2 regions of the Mucilaginibacter sp. P2_D11 genome follow, and region 2 is predicted to be linked to the other one. Evidence: riboswitches for the same ligand, from Rfam matches in the RefSeq annotation. Region 2 holds a riboswitch; the other holds the start of a gene.
What was found. A riboswitch is a leader RNA that binds a small molecule or an ion and turns the genes downstream of it on or off. The one in region 2 is predicted to bind S-adenosylmethionine.
Positions count from the first base shown of each region.

Region 1: it holds a riboswitch for S-adenosylmethionine, as region 2 does, so the genes downstream of both, AC1DXC_RS22315 (TlpA disulfide reductase family protein) here and AC1DXC_RS09240 (O-acetylhomoserine aminocarboxypropyltransferase/cysteine synthase family protein) in region 2, are expected to answer to the same signal.

Region 1 covers NZ_JBFUEA010000016.1:50,275-55,291, forward strand. Annotated here, with positions in the region: gene AC1DXC_RS22300 (serine O-acetyltransferase) at 1-592, opposite strand, end outside; gene AC1DXC_RS22305 (cysteine desulfurase family protein) at 1,408-2,526, shown strand; tRNA gene AC1DXC_RS22310 (tRNA-Cys) at 2,535-2,606, shown strand; SAM riboswitch class I at 2,716-2,824, shown strand; gene AC1DXC_RS22315 (TlpA disulfide reductase family protein) at 2,922-3,494, shown strand; gene AC1DXC_RS22320 (SusC/RagA family TonB-linked outer membrane protein) at 3,811-5,017, shown strand, end outside.
Region 2 covers NZ_JBFUEA010000005.1:148,739-153,755, forward strand. Annotated here, with positions in the region: gene AC1DXC_RS09235 (homoserine O-acetyltransferase family protein) at 1-854, opposite strand, end outside; gene AC1DXC_RS09240 (O-acetylhomoserine aminocarboxypropyltransferase/cysteine synthase family protein) at 941-2,254, opposite strand; SAM riboswitch class I at 2,489-2,599, opposite strand; gene AC1DXC_RS09245 (tetratricopeptide repeat-containing sensor histidine kinase) at 3,277-5,017, shown strand, end outside.

The sequences.
Region 1 (5,017 bases), on a different contig from region 2:
TGGTTACACCCTGGTAAATAGTTACATTTTTACCGATGATGGCCGTAGCACCGATAACAATGCCTGTACCATGATCGATACAAAACGGAACGCCTATGCGGGCGCTAGGATGAATATCCACCCCTGTCCTGCCATGTGCATGCTCGTTTAGTATTCGTGGGAGGATGGGTATGCTTAATTGCGAAAGCTGATGCGCAATGCGATGAACTGCTATTGCATAAAAGCCGGGATAAGAAACAATTACCTCGTGCACACTGCCTGCCGCCGGGTCTTTCTCGTACATGCGGGCGGCATCGGCCCGTAGGTCCTGGTATATTCGTTCCAATGCGGCGTAAAAATGCTCCACAGCGTAATCAATATCAATGGCATCGATATCCAGGTAGCTCAACAAGATATTTTCCAGTTCTATCTGGTTCTTTTTCAGCTGGCCTTCGTAAATAATTTTCTTGTTGAGCCTGTTGTTAGGGAACAAAAATTCCAACAGGTCGTTGAGCCAATGGATGGCCTGTTCGTTAGATGGCGTGGCCTCCCATTCGGCTTTGTGCGTTTGAAAAAGTAATTCAATAAAGCTGTTGAGCTGTAAATCTTTCATGTTATTTCTTAGATGCTGAGAGAGGTTAATTAATGCGCAGCCACACTGCACAGGTATTTTTTTCGAAAAGGTGCTGCGTTTCAAAATAGGTTAAACGCAATAGTGGCCGCTACCGACCCTGAAAAACTAATTCAACACGTTTGCATAAAATACATTGTGGATATGATTGATAAATAGCACCTGCTTCTCACAAATAAGGCACACAATTATAGTATATTAATACTATAGAATTAGTGTGAAACCTAAAAAAAGATGTTTATGAAGTGTCACAAATAACGTTCATATTAAATTATGTAATGAGTTCAAGGGCGTGGATATGACCTCTTAATATACGTCGAAAACAATGCCGAAACTTGATTCGTAATAAGAATGATGCCCTATCTTCTCCTTCCGGGCCACTTACAACCTGCGGTGGACCTAATTGCTGCTAATATCCTGCTCCCAATTCTGGTCGGCGCATTAAAAAGGAAAGAGTTCCTGATGGGCAGGAACTCTTTACAACCAATTATAAACCTGAATGAAGAGAAAGTTCTTTAAAGAGCTACAAGACACTTAAACAATTTCAAAAAAACATTACACTGCAAATATAAAATATATTCTACTATTTCTATGGGAATTATAGAATTAATTCTACTTTTGTCTCGATAAGTATTTACTGATTTTATTAATTGTTGGTTAAACCAGAGCATCCTTGTCCGCAAGGATGCTTTTTAAACTGCTACCATGAAACTGCGCCTGTATTGTTGTTGCTGAAAAATCAAGCTTAGCCGCCCCGGCTTTTAAATAATATCATCGTTTTATTCTATTTCAGTATTATGGGTATTTACCTCGACAATGCATCCTCTACTCCCATCCATCCGGATGTTTTCAGCACTATGGCGCCTTATATATTAGAACACTTTGGCAATGCAAGCGCAAACAATGCATACGGTCGAAAAGCCAAAGAGGCTATAGAAAATAGCCGGAGTATAATAGCGGCGTTATTGAAAGTGCCTGCGGAAACAATCGTTTTTACATCAAACGGTACCGAAGCAAACAACATGGCACTGGCTACCGCCGTTGCCGGGCAAGGCATAGATCATATCATTACCACGCCTTTTGAGCACGGCGCTATTTTGCAAACCATGGGCGTGCTGCAAAAGAAACATAACGCAAGGATAAGTTATTTGAATACAGACAGGATTGGCCGGCCCGACCTTAACCACCTCGAATACCTGTTGCGTACCAATACGCGCAACCTGGTATCGGTAATACACGCCAATGCCATTACCGGGTTGGTTAACCCGATAGCAGACATTGCCGAACTCGGACACAGCTATGGCGCTACCGTCCATTCAGACACGATACAAACCCTTGGCAACTATGCCCTTTATCCCGAAAGGTTGAAGCTCGATTTTGCATCGGCGTCGGCAAATAAATTCCATGGGCCACTCGGAGCAGGGTTTTTAGTTAACCGCAGCGGCAAGCGCATTAGCAAACTCGTTTACGGCAACAGCCCGGAACAGCAAACAGGTACCGAAAACGTAGCGGCGATTGTTGGGCTTGCAAAAGCTCTGGAAATAGCCTACTGGGATATTGAGGATAAAATCAATTATATCAAGGCCCTAAAAATAAGGATGATCACAAAACTGCAGGCATTGGTTCCGGGTGTGCGGATAAACGGCGGCAAACCCGAAGAGAACCTCGCTACAATCTTAAGTGCCAGCTTCCCTGATTGGGGCGGGCTGCCTTTGAGCAACCACCTGGACGATATCGATATTATCGTTTCGGGCGGTTCCGATTATACGGCACAATCAATCCCGGTATTCAAAGGCTTAGGCATAGCAACGGACATGGAAACCATCAGGTTTTCGTTCAGTTACAAAAACACGTTAACCGAGATTGATGAAGTAGTGGAAAACCTGGCTACTCAACTGAAATCGGTGGCCGCCTAAATTACTATGGTGGAGTGGCCGAGTGGTTAGGCGGGGGTCTGCAAAACCTCAAACGGCGGTTCGATCCCGCCCTCACACCTCAAAAACACAAACGCAGATCAACAAAAAAAAACGATATGACAATTAAATTATATAAAGCCCATGGGGATAGTAGAATTAATTCTATATTTGCATCGTAATCGTTCTTAATAATTATCAAGAAAGACTGAGGGAAAGGCCCGATGATGTCTTAGCAACCTGTACGCCATAGGTATAAAGGTGCTAATTCCTGTCTGCAGCAATGCAGAAAAGATAATGTCCGCAAAATTATTTGCAATACCTGTAAAAGGTGTTCATTACGTCATCCTCCCTCTTTCCGTCTTCTTGCTGTTATTCGGGGCACAACACATCAACACATGAAAAATAAATACTTATTATTAACAGGCATCCTGCTGTTATCTGCACTTTTTGCAGAGGCGCAATCTGTAACGCCGGCAGCCCCTGCGGCAGATGCCGACCGCGGCTACATCGTTAAAACCAGCGATCTTGCCCCTACAGATTTTGAACTGCGACTTACCGACGGCACAAAAACTTCACTAGCTCAGCTTAAGGGCAAAATCGTTATCCTGCAGTTTACAGCAAGCTGGTGCAGCGTATGCCGGGAAGAAATGCCTCATTTGGAAAAAGAAGTGTGGCAGGCCTATAAAGACAAAGGCGTTATCCTGATAGGGGTTGACCGCGACGAACCCCTGGAAAAGGTAAGCGCCTTTCAAAAAGTAATGAACATCAGCTACCCGCTGGCATTGGATCCGGGTGCTGATATCTTCGGGCGGTTTGCCAACAAAAAAAGCGGTGTAACCCGCAACGTGGTGATAGACCGCGACGGCCGGATAGCCTACCTAACCCGCTTATACGATCCACAGGAATTTGCCGGCATGCTGAAAGCCATTGACGGCCTTGTAAATAAACCCATTGTTGCCCTTAATTAATCCCTAAATAGAATTAACATAATCGATATCATATGAACACCTCTACTATCAGCCCTTACCGAAGTCTCTGGTTTGCCAATCACACCTTACATTTTAACAGCCTGATGGCTAGCTACCTCTCTTCTATGTGTTGTTATTGCTAATCCTTCAGCAAGGTTCCGGGCATAAGCCACCGCTTTAAAGCCCCCGGAGAAAATCAGCTTTCCATTCTTTACAAAGTCAACAAGCCCGCTGGTATTACACCTTTTGTGTAAACCATAGCGCGAGCTGCATGCATTCGTATTGATATTTTTTTTGACCCATTCATTAACAAATCATGTTTAAAAATTACAAATCGTTACTGGCAATCGTATTGCTATTCTTCACCCTGCAGCAGGCAAACGCCCAGTCTGTAAAAATAAGCGGCGTGGTAACCGCCAAATCCGATGGGCAGCCCCTACCCGGCGTAACCATCGGCGTAAAAGGTGCAACAACCGGCACCCAAACCGATGTACAGGGTAAATTTACCATCTCTGCAAACGCCAATGATGTATTGCGGATCTCTTATATCGGCTTCAATACGATCGAAGTTCCTGTAAACAACAGCGGTGAACCACTGAAGATAGTGTTGGAAGAAGCACCCAATTCATTGAACGAGGTGGTTGTTACGGCCCTAAACATCTCGAAAGATAAAAAATCACTGGGCTATGCGGTGCAGGGACTTAAGTCGAGGGACATTGCTGAGGCTAAAGAGAGCAACCTCATCAATGCCTTATCGGGCAAAATAGCGGGTGTAAACGTTACCGGCAGCCAGGGGGATATGGGCTCATCCCGTATCGTTATCCGTGGCGAAACATCGGTATCGGGCAATAATCAACCACTGTTTGTAGTAGATGGCGTTATTGTAGATAACTCCCAGTTCCAGGGCACGAATGGTTCAAGGGATTTTGCCAATGCTATTTCCGATTTGAATTCAGAAGATATCGAATCTATCAGCGTGCTGAAAGGGCCAAACGCAGCGGCCCTTTACGGTTACCGTGCTGCGGCGGGCGTTATCCTCATCAAAACCAAAACCGGCAAAGGTGCCAAGGGAGCAGGTATTACCCTCAATTCAAACACCTCTTTTGCTACCCTCAAGGTATTCCCCGATTATCAGAACGACTTCGGGCAAGGCTCAAACGGCAAATTCAGCTACGTTAACGGCGCTGGTGCAGGCGTAAACGACGGTGTAGACGAAAGCTGGGGCCCGGCATTGAACGGCCAGTTAATTCCGCAATTCTTCTCAAACGGGCAGCCTGCACCTTTCGTAGCACATCCAAACAACGTGCGCGATTTCTTTAGAACAGGCGTTACGCTCAACAACGGTGTTGCTTTAGCAGGCAGCAGCGATAAATTCGATTACCGTTTATCTTACAACAACCTGCACCAAACCGGCGTGGTGCCCAATTCTTCGCAGGGCAGGAATTCGTTCTTGCTGAACACTACCTTCCGCCCCAATTCAAAACTAACCATTACTACCATCGCCAATTATATTAAAGATGATG
Region 2 (5,017 bases):
CCGATAACCAGCGTGCGGGCTTTGATAAGGCTCAACGCTTTTTCTACCCCGCCACGCCCGCGGCCCACATTGTGTGAATCCATCACTTTGGTTAGGTACCAGTAGCTGTAGGCATTGAACCGGTTTACCAGTTTTTGGCCCTGATAAGCCTGGTAGCTCGATGCCCTAAAGTTATCGGTATGGGCGCTATCCTCTTCCTGTTGGGTAATATCGTAGGTTTTATACCCGCGGTAGGATAACAGCGCTATGCTGCGCGCAGCCAGCAATCCTTTGCTTCCGCCATCAGGCGAATTAGCGTAGAAGGTACGGTCGGCCCTGATGGCCAGTCGTTGCGATTCGTTGAAGGCGATGCCCCATGGCGAGTGGCGGGCATTGGTTGCGATGAGGATAAGATTTTTGATGCGCGCCGGCTCGGTAATGCTCCATTCCAAAGCCTGCTGGCCGCCTAAAGATCCGCCTAGTAACAACTCGATATGTTCTATTTCGAGGTGATCGGCCAATAGCTTATGCGCCTTCACCATATCGCGGATGGTAAATTCGGGGAAAGCCAGGTAATAAGGCTGACCGGTATTAGGGTTGATGCTTAACGGGTTCGAAGTTCCGTAAGGCGAGCCGATGATATTGGCGCAGATAACGAAATGCTCATCGGGGTTAAAGTAATCATGCTCGCCGAAGAGGCCTTTCCACCAATCAAAAACATCAGAATTTGCGGTAAGTGCGTGGCATACCCAAACTACGTTATCGCGGTTTTTATTGAGGGTGCCATAGGTATTGTAGCCTATTTGCAGGTCCTTTATTTTACTGCCGCTTTCCAGCTCGAATACACCGGTGTAGGTAAAACTTTCTAAACTCATCTCTATACTTTTTGTTGCTTTGGGAGCAGTTGTTATACAACCGCTCCCCGGCAACACCACTTAAAAAAAACTAAAAAAGAAAAAACTTAAGCCAGTTCCAGCTCTGCTACTTTAGCAAATGCTTGTTCAAAATCGGCTTTAATATCATCAATATGTTCAATGCCAACGGCAACGCGCAGCAGGGCAGGGGTAACGCCTGCAGAAAGCTGCTCGGCATCGCTCAACTGCTGGTGCGTAGTTGCTGATGGCTGTATGATCAGGGTTTTGGCATCGCCCACATTAGCTAAATGGCTTACCAGTTTAAGGTTGTCTATAACTGCAGAAGCCAGTTCCTTATCGCCTTTCAGTTCGAAGGAAAGCACCGCGCCGAAGCCATTTTTCAGATACTTTTTGGCCAGGGTATGCTGCGGCGACGATTCCAAGCCCGGATAGTTCACTTTGGCTACCTGTGGCTGGCTTTCCAGCCATTTGGCAAGTTCCAGCGCGTTATCTACATGGCGTTGCACGCGTAACGAAAGCGTTTCCAATCCCTGTATGTTCAACCAGGAATTGAATGGTGATTGCGATGGACCGAAATCGCGCAGCCCTTCCACACGGGCGCGGATAATGAACTGGATATTGCCGAATGGCCCGTTTACACCGAATACATCGGCAAAAACCAAACCATGGTAACCCTCGGACGGCTCTGTAAATTGCGGGTATTTGCCATTACCCCAGTTGTAATTACCACCATCTATAATAGCGCCGCCAATGCTGGTGCCATGGCCGTTTATCCATTTGGTAGTAGATTCTACCACTACGTGTGCACCGTGTTGCAATGGGCGGAAAAGGTAGCCGCCTGCAGCGAAGGTGTTATCTACGATAAGTGGCAAATCGTGTTTGTTGGCCAATGCCGCCAATTTTTCAAAATCGGGGATGTTAAAACCTGGATTTCCAATGGTTTCCACGTAGATTGCTTTGGTTTTATCGTCGATAAGCGGCTCTATGCTTTCGGCGGTGTCATCGGCAGCAAAACGCGCGTCTATCCCCAAACGCTTAAAGGCAACTTTAAACTGATTGTAAGTGCCGCCATACAAGTATGGCGAGGTAACGAAGTTATCGCCAACCTGCAGTATATTATTCAACGCCAGGAATTGCGCCGCCTGGCCGGAACCTGTTGCCAAAGCCGCTACGCCGCCCTCTAAAGCCGCGATGCGTTTTTCGAACACATCGGTAGTAGGGTTCATGAGGCGGGTATATATATTGCCGAATTCCTTCAGCGCAAACAGGTTGGCACCATGTTCGGCACTATTGAAAACGTATGAGGTAGTTTGGTACAAAGGAACGGCGCGCGCGCCTGTGGTAGGGTCGGCCTCCTGGCCTGCATGCAGTTGTAAGGTTTCGAATTTCAAGTTTGACATAATCTGTAGATTTAAAGGGTTTTGTATGAAAAATATTTAATTACGATAGGATAAGCATATCCTTTAGGGTATCACGCGTGCTTCCAGAAAATAAAAAGGGGGAACGTGTTACGGGATTAGCAGCAGCAACACATGCAAATACAGCCAATAATTTGGTTGTATGCAGAAGATAACCCCAATTGGGATTGCTGGTTGTTTTGCTGAGCTACGTAAATTGTACTTTTCATGATTAAAAATTTATATCCCCCGGTATTCTTTTTCCGGGACAGGAATTGGCACCTTCTCCAATTTGGAGGGTTGCCAGCGGGTTTTCGAGCCTGATCTCTCGCCGCTTCTTTATAAACCAAAATCCTTTTGAGGGGAATTGATTAAGGTATCTCTACCGATTAACGTGGGCAAATATAGGGCAATGCCGTTTTAATATCCAAATAATATTTTAATTTTATTGTGAGTGGTAGGATAGCACCTTGTAATAAGCGTTTTTTTTACCCAAAAGCGCGAAGACGACATATTAATCAACATCCGTAATGTTATTGTGTATGGCTTTGTCCCATCGGGACAACTGGTTGGTAGAAATATGGTCTTATACAGCTATAGGTTACACCCGGTCGTGTTTGTTTACACTTTAATTTAGTCCTGAATGGTGTTACGCTTTAGCGGATATTGTTACGGATGCGGCTCAAATGCCGGGGCGCAAAGCCCGGCATAGAGGTCAACTGCTGTAAAAGTATCTTACTGCAAAAGGTGGGCTAACGGGTAAGCAATTTTTTGTAACGTTGCTCGGCAGTTAGTATGGTAACAACGCTATATCGTTGTCACCGGCAACGGCATATCGTTGTTTGGTTTTGTACATCACGGCCATTGGCAAGACCAGCCGTCAGGGAAGCTGTTTCTATCGACCATTTAAGCGCAATTTTTGATTTGCCGGTATATTTGTAGCTGTGGCAGGGTTTGTGGGTAGGCTGTTGCGCGGCTGCGGTGTTATAAGTCGTTTATCCCTCATCAGTATCAACCTAAGGAGAATGCTCACAAAACCTGTCATAGCCATATTATCGTACCTCTTGCTAACGGTATGCGCATATGCCCAGCCGGCCATCCCCAGGGATATCTACAAACTGCAAAAGCAATTGGCTCAAAGCAAAGCCGATACGGCCCGCGTGCGTGTACTGATTAGTATTAGCCGTTATTTTGCCAACAGGGTAAACAGCAAACCCGTACAGGCAGATAGCGCGTTGGTTGCCGCCACCAGGGCCAACCAGCTTTCGGGCAAATTATCGTACCCGCGCGGTCTCGGGCTAAGTTACCAGGCAATGGCTATAGCATGGAGCAAAAAGAAGGATTTTGCCAAATGCGATGCACTCATCAAAAAGGCCATCCCTATATTTCTGGCTAGTAACCTGTACGAGGATGCGGCTGAAGCCTACCTGAATATGGAGGAAATTTACCTGGCAACCGGTAAAGAGGATTTTAAGGTTAGGATTGGCTATTATGAGCAGGCGCTACCGCTTTTTCTTAAAGCAGGGGCGCACCTTAGGGCAGCGGCTACGCTTAACAACCTGGGCGATTTTTACCTGCAGATAGAAGATTACCAGCGCTCGATAGATTACCTTACCCAGGCACTTACCCAATACAAGCTTGGCGGTTATACTGCGGTGCAAAACACGTATAACCTTATCGGCAATAATTACATGTACCTCGATAAACAGCAGGAAGCGCTTAAATACCAATTGCTGGCTGTTAAAACGGCCGAAGCTGTTGCCGATACCAGCATGGATATTTGCGCCATTTACAACCATGCCGGAATGGTATATTATGCCAGCGGGCAGTTTGAGCCATCCAGAAATTACTTCGCCAAAGCATTGCAGGTTGCCGAGAAGTATCACGACCCGGTGGCTATTGATCTGGCATACAACCTGGCCAATAATTATAACGCACTTGATAAGCCTTCAAACGCTATCCCTCTGCTGCAAAAAGCGGAGAAAGAATACAAGGAAGTAAGGCCCAATCAACGCGTTTTGCTTGATGTGGTTTACCTGAGCGCATATGCCAGGCTTAAGCAATATGCAAACGGAGCGTTTTACTACAAAAGGTTGCTAAAGAATTACGCTGCGGCAGATATTAAGGTGCCGGCGCAATCAAAGGCGCTAAAAGCCATATTGCAATACCTTATGGCGATAGATAAATACGACGAGGCCGCGGCGTTGCTTCCGGCCTATAAATTAGTAGTAGAAAAGGCGCCGCTCAGGGTGCGTGTAAGTCAGGGTATCTATATCTTCAGTTACCGTATCGATTCTGCGCGGCACAACTACCTTTCGGCGCTGCAAAATTTCCAAAGCTACGCCACGTTGAGGGATTCGTTATTGAAATCAACCATCAATAAACAGATGCAGGAGTTGCAGGTACGTTACGAGACCGAAAAGAAAGAAAGGGAACTGGTGGTGCTGAAAAGAGATGCCCTGGCGCAAAACAATCGGGTAAAGGATGCAGATAACCTGCGCAATCTAACTCTTTTTGCGGCGGCTGCGTTGCTGGTTTTAACAGGGGTATTATACTACAGCTACCGCATTAAGCAAAAGAGCGCGCTGGCCATAAGCGCCAAAAATATCGAACTGAATAAGCTGGTCATCGAAAAAGAATGGCTGCTGAAAGAGATACACCATCGAGTAAAAAATAACCTGCAGATAGTGATGGGCCTGCTGCAGCAGCAATCGGCTTATATAGATAATAACCATGCGTTGGCGGCCATCCAAAACAGCGAGAACC